Regions from separate parts of the Clostridium sp. ETTB3 genome, predicted to be linked through region 2. Evidence: riboswitches for the same ligand, from Rfam matches in the RefSeq annotation. Region 2 holds a riboswitch; the other holds the start of a gene.
What was found. A riboswitch is a leader RNA that binds a small molecule or an ion and turns the genes downstream of it on or off. The one in region 2 is predicted to bind glycine.
Positions count from the first base shown of each region.

Region 1: another riboswitch for glycine. It lies ahead of ACUN06_RS05605 (trimeric intracellular cation channel family protein); the one in region 2 lies ahead of ACUN06_RS09605 (alanine/glycine:cation symporter family protein).

Region 1 is NZ_CP199832.1:1,135,765-1,139,300, reverse strand. It holds gene ACUN06_RS05615 (ABC transporter substrate-binding protein) at 1-288, opposite strand, end outside; gene ACUN06_RS05610 (metal-sensing transcriptional repressor) at 478-819, opposite strand; gene ACUN06_RS05605 (trimeric intracellular cation channel family protein) at 1,021-1,629, opposite strand; glycine riboswitch at 1,682-1,758, opposite strand; glycine riboswitch at 1,762-1,847, opposite strand; gene ACUN06_RS05600 (PIN domain-containing protein) at 1,943-2,380, opposite strand; gene ACUN06_RS05595 (hypothetical protein) at 2,541-2,711, opposite strand; gene ACUN06_RS05590 (Hsp20/alpha crystallin family protein) at 3,118-3,536, opposite strand, start outside.
Region 2 is NZ_CP199832.1:1,957,182-1,960,717, forward strand. It holds gene ACUN06_RS09600 (glycoside hydrolase family 73 protein) at 1-289, opposite strand, end outside; gene ACUN06_RS09605 (alanine/glycine:cation symporter family protein) at 553-1,923, opposite strand; glycine riboswitch at 2,073-2,163, opposite strand; glycine riboswitch at 2,164-2,237, opposite strand; gene leuA (2-isopropylmalate synthase) at 2,306-3,536, opposite strand, start outside.

The DNA of each region.
Region 1 (3,536 bases), 820 kb from region 2:
ACCTTCATATTCTGAATTTGGATTTACTCGTGTTAACGCATTATTTGTAAACGAATATCCATAACTCATTGCTCCTTTAATTGGATCTAAGCTACTTTCAAAAATATTATTTCCAACATATGCTGTAATGCTGTCCTTACTATCATTATTCTCATTATTAGCATATGTTGAAATACTATTATCATCCTTAGAGTTATTTTTCACACTTGTACTTTTTCCATTATTACATCCTACAATGAGTAATGACATACTTACTATTAGAGATACTATCAACGATTTTTTTTTCATAAACTCCCCCGCCCCCTTACCATTTTATACCATAATTTTATCATTTTTACCAACTATCAACAACCTGGGTAGGGGGATTAATTTTATATTTTTTTATAATAAATAAATTTTAGTTTTCATAAAAAATATTATATAAAAAAAGAGAATTCCAATACGAATTCTCTTTTTTAACGTGGTATCATTAACTATTTATTTAATGAACTTAGCTATTGCTTTATTTAAATCTTCTATAGGCCTTTTATCGCCACATTCTATAGCTTCTACTATGCACCCTTCTATATGTTCCTGCAATATTATTTTACTTACTCCATTTAATGCTGATATAACTGCAGCTAACTGAATTAATACTTCACTACAATCCCTCTCATCTTCAACCATACGTTTTACAGCTTCTAAATGTCCAGCTGCACGAGATAAACGATTCAATATAGCTTTTGTACTTTCGTGAGAATGTGTATGTGTGTGCCCCTCTGCATTTTTATGAGTATGAGTAAATATCTTACCATTATCACTTTTATGAACATGTTCCATTGCTTTTGTACTATCCATGTTATACCCCCAGCTTATACTCCTATATAATTTATATTAAATTTTATATCAAGTTATTCTTTTATAAAAATAATCTCTATATTTAACTTATAACCCTTTTATTGTTAAATACTAAAACAAAAAAGATATGAGAGTTTTTCTCATACCGTACATCATTTTAATATTTAGTCTTTTTCTTAAATTTTATACTCTTTCTTTACATATTACTGGTAAATTTATGGTCTTATAATAACTTATCATTCTAATAAGTACTATAATTATCAAAGTTATAAATTGTGCTGATTCCATCCCAATTATAGGATATATAAACCAAAGTATAGTTACACCTATAACTCCTGCAATACAATAAATATCATTTTTAAAAATTTGCGGTTTTCTATTAGTTATTATATCCCTTAGAACTCCTCCACCAACTCCAGTTATACTAGCTGCAAATATAAATAACATAAAATTATAATTACTATTGATTGCTTTAACAGCTGCTGATACAAAAAAGGCAGCTAATCCAATTGCATCTATAAATACAAATAAATTCTTATATTTTAAATTTCCTTTTAAAAATATAGCTAATAAAGTTCCTGCAATAATAAATGGAATTGTCATATAACTTGTAAAAAATACTGGAATTCCTACATCTGAAACTATATCTCTAAGTACTCCTCCACCCATTGCAGTAATTATTGCAATTATATAAACTCCAAAAACATCAAATTCCTCTTCAATAGCTACTATTGCTCCTGATACGGCAAAAGCAAAAACACCGATATACTCTAAAATTGTAATATAATCCAAAAAAATCCCCCTTCTTTACTTCTAACTAGACTAATTATTAAAACAATTGCGTCTCTGTCTTTTTACCTGAAAGATTCTCCTACTATACTTAAGATTGCTTCGTCGGTGCTTTTAATAGTCTTTCCAGAGTTTTCTCAAAATTTGGTCCTTTTGCCTGAGAGTTTGCCGCACTTTCCCCTTCGGCTCTATATTTAAACAGTATCTCCCAAATTTATCAACGAAATACCTATAAATTATAATATATCCATAACTGCACTTCAATATATAAATTAGAAAATGATCTTATTTTATCTTTTCTTTAATATTTTATCTTTTAATCATTTTCAATATTATATAAATCACTTAATGATATTACTCTTTCTTTTTTAGCAATACATCCTCCAATTTCCAATAATGCTTTATCTTCTGTTACTAAAATTAAATTTTCATTAATATAACATGCAAATAGTTGCAAAAAATCATTTTCTGATAAATTATTATTTTTAAATTTTTCTTTTATTGTGTAATCTAAAATAAAGTAAAATCCACTTATATCTTGTTTATTAATTTTAAGAGCAAAAGGTAATAATTCACAAAACCTTTCACTTAAAACTTCTCTACTCCTATATATCTTAGCTTCTTTTACTGATAATTCCTTTAGTACTTCTTCTAATATTAAAAGTTTATTTTGCTTAATTAATTTATTTAATGTTTTTTCATCTTTTTCCCAAAGATTAATTATTATATTACTATCTAACAGATATTTTTTCATACTATATCAAACCTTTCTTATCAAAATAATATTTAGATATTATAAATTTTATTTTTTACAATATGGTCATTTATTAACTAAATATTATTTTACTTAGTTCGTTTTAATGTATCCACTACTTTATACTAACACCATAGATTAAAATAAGATTGTTCGCAAATTATTTATTTTCTAATTCACTTAATCTTTTATTTAATAAGTCTATATCTGATTTCATTTTCTTTTGATTCTTGACTATATTTATTATAAATATAACTATAGCAATTGGAATTGCAATAAAAATAACCAAATTTATCAAAGCAATAATTACTGTTAAGTTATTAACATCCATTTTTAATTCCCCCTCTTTTATAAATCGTATCTTAATACGATTGTTCATAAATCATTATATTTATTATACATTATAAATAGTAAATTAAAAGCATTTTTTACTTTTTATGCATATTAATCTTATAGTCTTAAAATATCTTATTAAATATAATGCTATAATAGTAAATATTAGAATATAGATCTTTTGAGATAAAAAAGCAACTGCAAACTTAAAAATAGGTTTTGCAGTTGCTTTATTGCTATCCCAGTTGGTTAGTTAGGAGTTAGAAGTTCATAGTGACAAGTGGCAAGTTACAAGTTAAGGAAAAAATTTAGCTTATGCTTAATTTTTGAAAATATAACTTTAAGAAATTCCTTATGTAATTTCAACCATAACTAAAAACTAAAAACTAAAAACTACTTACAGTTTATTCTATTAAAATCTTATTACTATTATTTTGTGTTAATTCTTTCTTAGGTAATTCAATATTTAAAACACCATTATCAAATTTTGCTTTAATGCCTTCTTTATTAACATTATTGATGTAAAACCCTCTAGAAACTGAACCATAGATTCTTTCAGGCCTAATATAATTATCATTTTTTTCTTCATTTTCATTATTTCTTGTGGCAGAAATAGTTAAATAATTATTGTTGTAATCAATATTTATATCTTCTTTTTTAACTCCTGGTAATTCAGCATGAATAATATATTCTTTAAGAGCTTCTTTTATATCAGTTTTGAAGTTTCCACCTGAATTGAATTCTGCTAACATATCACCATTAAAGAAATCATTAAACATGTCATTAATAGTTAATCCTTTGTTATTTCTTTCATTATTAAATT
Region 2 (3,536 bases):
CCATCTTATCTGAATCCAAATTAACATTTAAATTTACTTCTATATTTTTTTCATTGCTCATATTAGTTGTAGCATTTGCTATACTTACTTCTTCATTATAAACATTTGAACTTTCATTTATATATCTAGTATTAGTAATTTTTTGAGATAATTTAAATCTTATAGTACTAAATATAGTTACAATCATTAAAACAAAAAGAATACAAGCTTTAATAAACTTATAAGAATTTATTTTTCCCCCCGATAAAGCATAACTATTTACCCCTCTGTATTTAATGTTATTTTTCATCTTAAACTCTCCTATAATTTTTAAATACTTCTTTTGTTGGCTTACCTTCATTATATACTTTTAAGGAAATCCATTTTTACATATTTATAAATCATAATTACCTCCTACACTTTATTTTACCTTTTTAAATATATTTTTATTACTAATAGCTTTATTATTTTTGAATGTTCAAAAAAAAAGCTATAATAAGTTATTATTAAACTTACTATAACCTTTTATTCATATATTAATTTATTTCATATATATCTCTATCATTGCGTACTTTAATTAGAGTTAATATTCTCAAAAAAATTATTTGTTTCACTTATTACTATATTTCTTAATTTAATTAAACCAATTAAATTAGGCAATGCCATTAATCCATTTACTATATCTGCAATTATAAATACTAAATTAAGAGATAAAAATGGTCCTACTCCAACCAAAGCTATAAATATTATCTTATAAAATTTAATTCCTTTAATACCTATTAAATATTGAATGCATCTTTCCCCATAATAATTCCATCCTATTATAGTTGTAAAAGCAAAGAAAATTAAACCTATATTAACTATATATTTACCTATAATTGCAAATGGTAATCCATTTTCAAATGCAAATGTAGTCATTGCAGCTCCTTCTAATCCACTATTAAAACTTCCTGTTAATACTATTGCTAATCCAGTCATAGTACAAATAATTATTGTATCTATAAATGTTCCTGTCATTGAAATTAATCCTTGCTTAACTGGATATTTTGTTTTAGCTGCTGCTGCTGCTATTGGTGCACTTCCAAGACCTGCTTCATTTGAAAATACACCTCTTCCTATTCCCATTTGAATTGCTAATGATATAGTAATACCTGTAGTACCTCCTAATGCTGCACTTGGATTAAATGCACTTTTTATTATTAATGTTATTGCTGAAGGTATTGCTTTAAAATTACATATCAATACTAACAAAGCTCCTATTATATATAATATTGCCATTGTTGGAACTATCTTTTCTGCTACATTAGATATTCTTTTTATACCTCCTAAAGTAACCAGTGTAACTAATATAGTTATTATTATTGCAGTAAACCATATTGGAATATTAAAAGAAATTAATGCTGCTTTTGATATAGAATTCACTTGTCCAAAAGTCCCTATACCAAGTAGTGCAACTGCAATACCAAAAAATGCAAACATATTAGCTAAAAATTTATTTCCAACTCCCTTTTCAATATAATACATAGGACCTCCAGACATTTCTCCATTTTCATCAACTTCCCTATATTTTATAGCAAGAACTCCTTCTGCATATTTAGTTGCCATTCCAAAAAATGCAGCAACCCACATCCAAAATAAGGCCCCTGGTCCTCCTGTTGCTATAGCTGTTGCTACACCAACAATATTTCCTGTTCCTATAGTAGCTGATAATGCTGTACATAATGCTGCAAAACTTGATACCTCTCCCTTTGCTTCATTATCGCTTTTATCATCATCATTTAAAAATAGATACTTAATTGCTAATGGCAATTTAAACATCTGAATAAAGTTTAATTTAAAAGTAAAATATATACCTGTCCCTACTAATAAAATTAATAAAGGTGGTCCCCATACTATTCCATCAATATTTTTTAATACCTCTTCTAAATTAATAAAAAAACTCATAAAAAAATCCTCCTTAAAAATAAAAATTTATAGGAGGAGATTAGAAATAGTTTGTAGTTTGTAGTTATGAGTTAGGTTATTACGTAATAAAAAACTCAATTAAAAGTTTGTTCCTTAACTACTAACTACTAACTATTAACTAAAAACTATTTTAATCCCCTGTCCTTTTACCTGAGAGTTTCAACTTATTTAAATAAGCCTTGCTCCTTCGGTGCTCTTAATTGAGTCTCTCCAGAGGCTCGTCCAGTAACGGTCCTAATACCTGAAAGATTTACTTCTTCGGTGGATATAAATCACTCTCCCATTACCTTCAACCGAACATATTAAATTTTATAAAGTAATTATATAAATAAATATTAAATTAATCAACTTATAAAACATATTATTTACCATATAACCTATTTAATGCACTTATTACAGATTTAATTGATGCTCTTGTAATATTACTATCAACCCCTACCCCAAATGTCTTTTTATGAATATCATTCCTGCTCATATAAACATATGCTGCTGCTTCTGCTTCTGAACCTGCTCCTAATGAATGTTCTTTATAATCTATTATGCTAACATCAATTAACTTACTATTTGCTAATGCCTTTCCTAATGAATCTATTGGTCCATTACCTATTCCATCTATAACATATTCATTTCCATTATATTCAATTACTGCATTTACCTTGGTTGTTTCTGATACATCACTATCAATATCTGATATAGAAATACTAATTAAATTAAAAGGTTCTTGTAAGGTTAAATATTGTTCTTTAAATGCTTCCATTATTTCATTTGGTTGAACTTCACCCTTACTTTCTGAAATTTTTTGAACTACTTCTGCAAATTCCTGTTGCATTGATTTTGGTAATTTAAATCCAAAGCAATGATCCATAACAAATGCAACTCCACCTTTTCCTGATTGGCTGTTTATTCTAACTAAAGGTTCATATTCTCTTCCTAAATCACTTGGATCTACTGGTAAATATGGTACTTGCCATAATTTTGATCCTCTCTCCTCATACTTCTTCATTCCTTTATTTATTGCATCTTGATGCGAACCAGAAAAAGCAGTAAACACTAAATTTCCTGCATATGGATGCCTAACTGGTACAGGTATCTTTACACACCTTTCATATATTTCAATAATATCATTTATATTTTCAAGATTTAAAATAGGATTAACACCATGAGAAAACATATTATATGCAACAGTTAAAATATCAACATTTCCTGTTCTTTCTCCATTACCAAACAATGTTCCTTCTATTCTATCTGCTCCAGCCAATAATGCTAGTTCAGCATCAGCAACACCTGTCCCTCTATCATTATGCGGATGCACACTTACTATTACCCTTTCTCTATCTTTAAAATTTTTACACATATATTCTATTTGATCTGCAAAAACATTTGGTGTATCCATTTGAACTGTTGATGGAAGATTTATTATAATTTTATTTTCCTTTGATGCCTCCCATGCATCAGCAACTGCATCACATACTTCTAATGCATATTCAACTTCTGTTCCAGTAAAACTTTCAGGAGAATATTCTAAAAAAATCTCGCCCTCAAAATCTGAAGTATATTTTTTTACTAACTTTGTTCCCTCAACAGCAATTTTT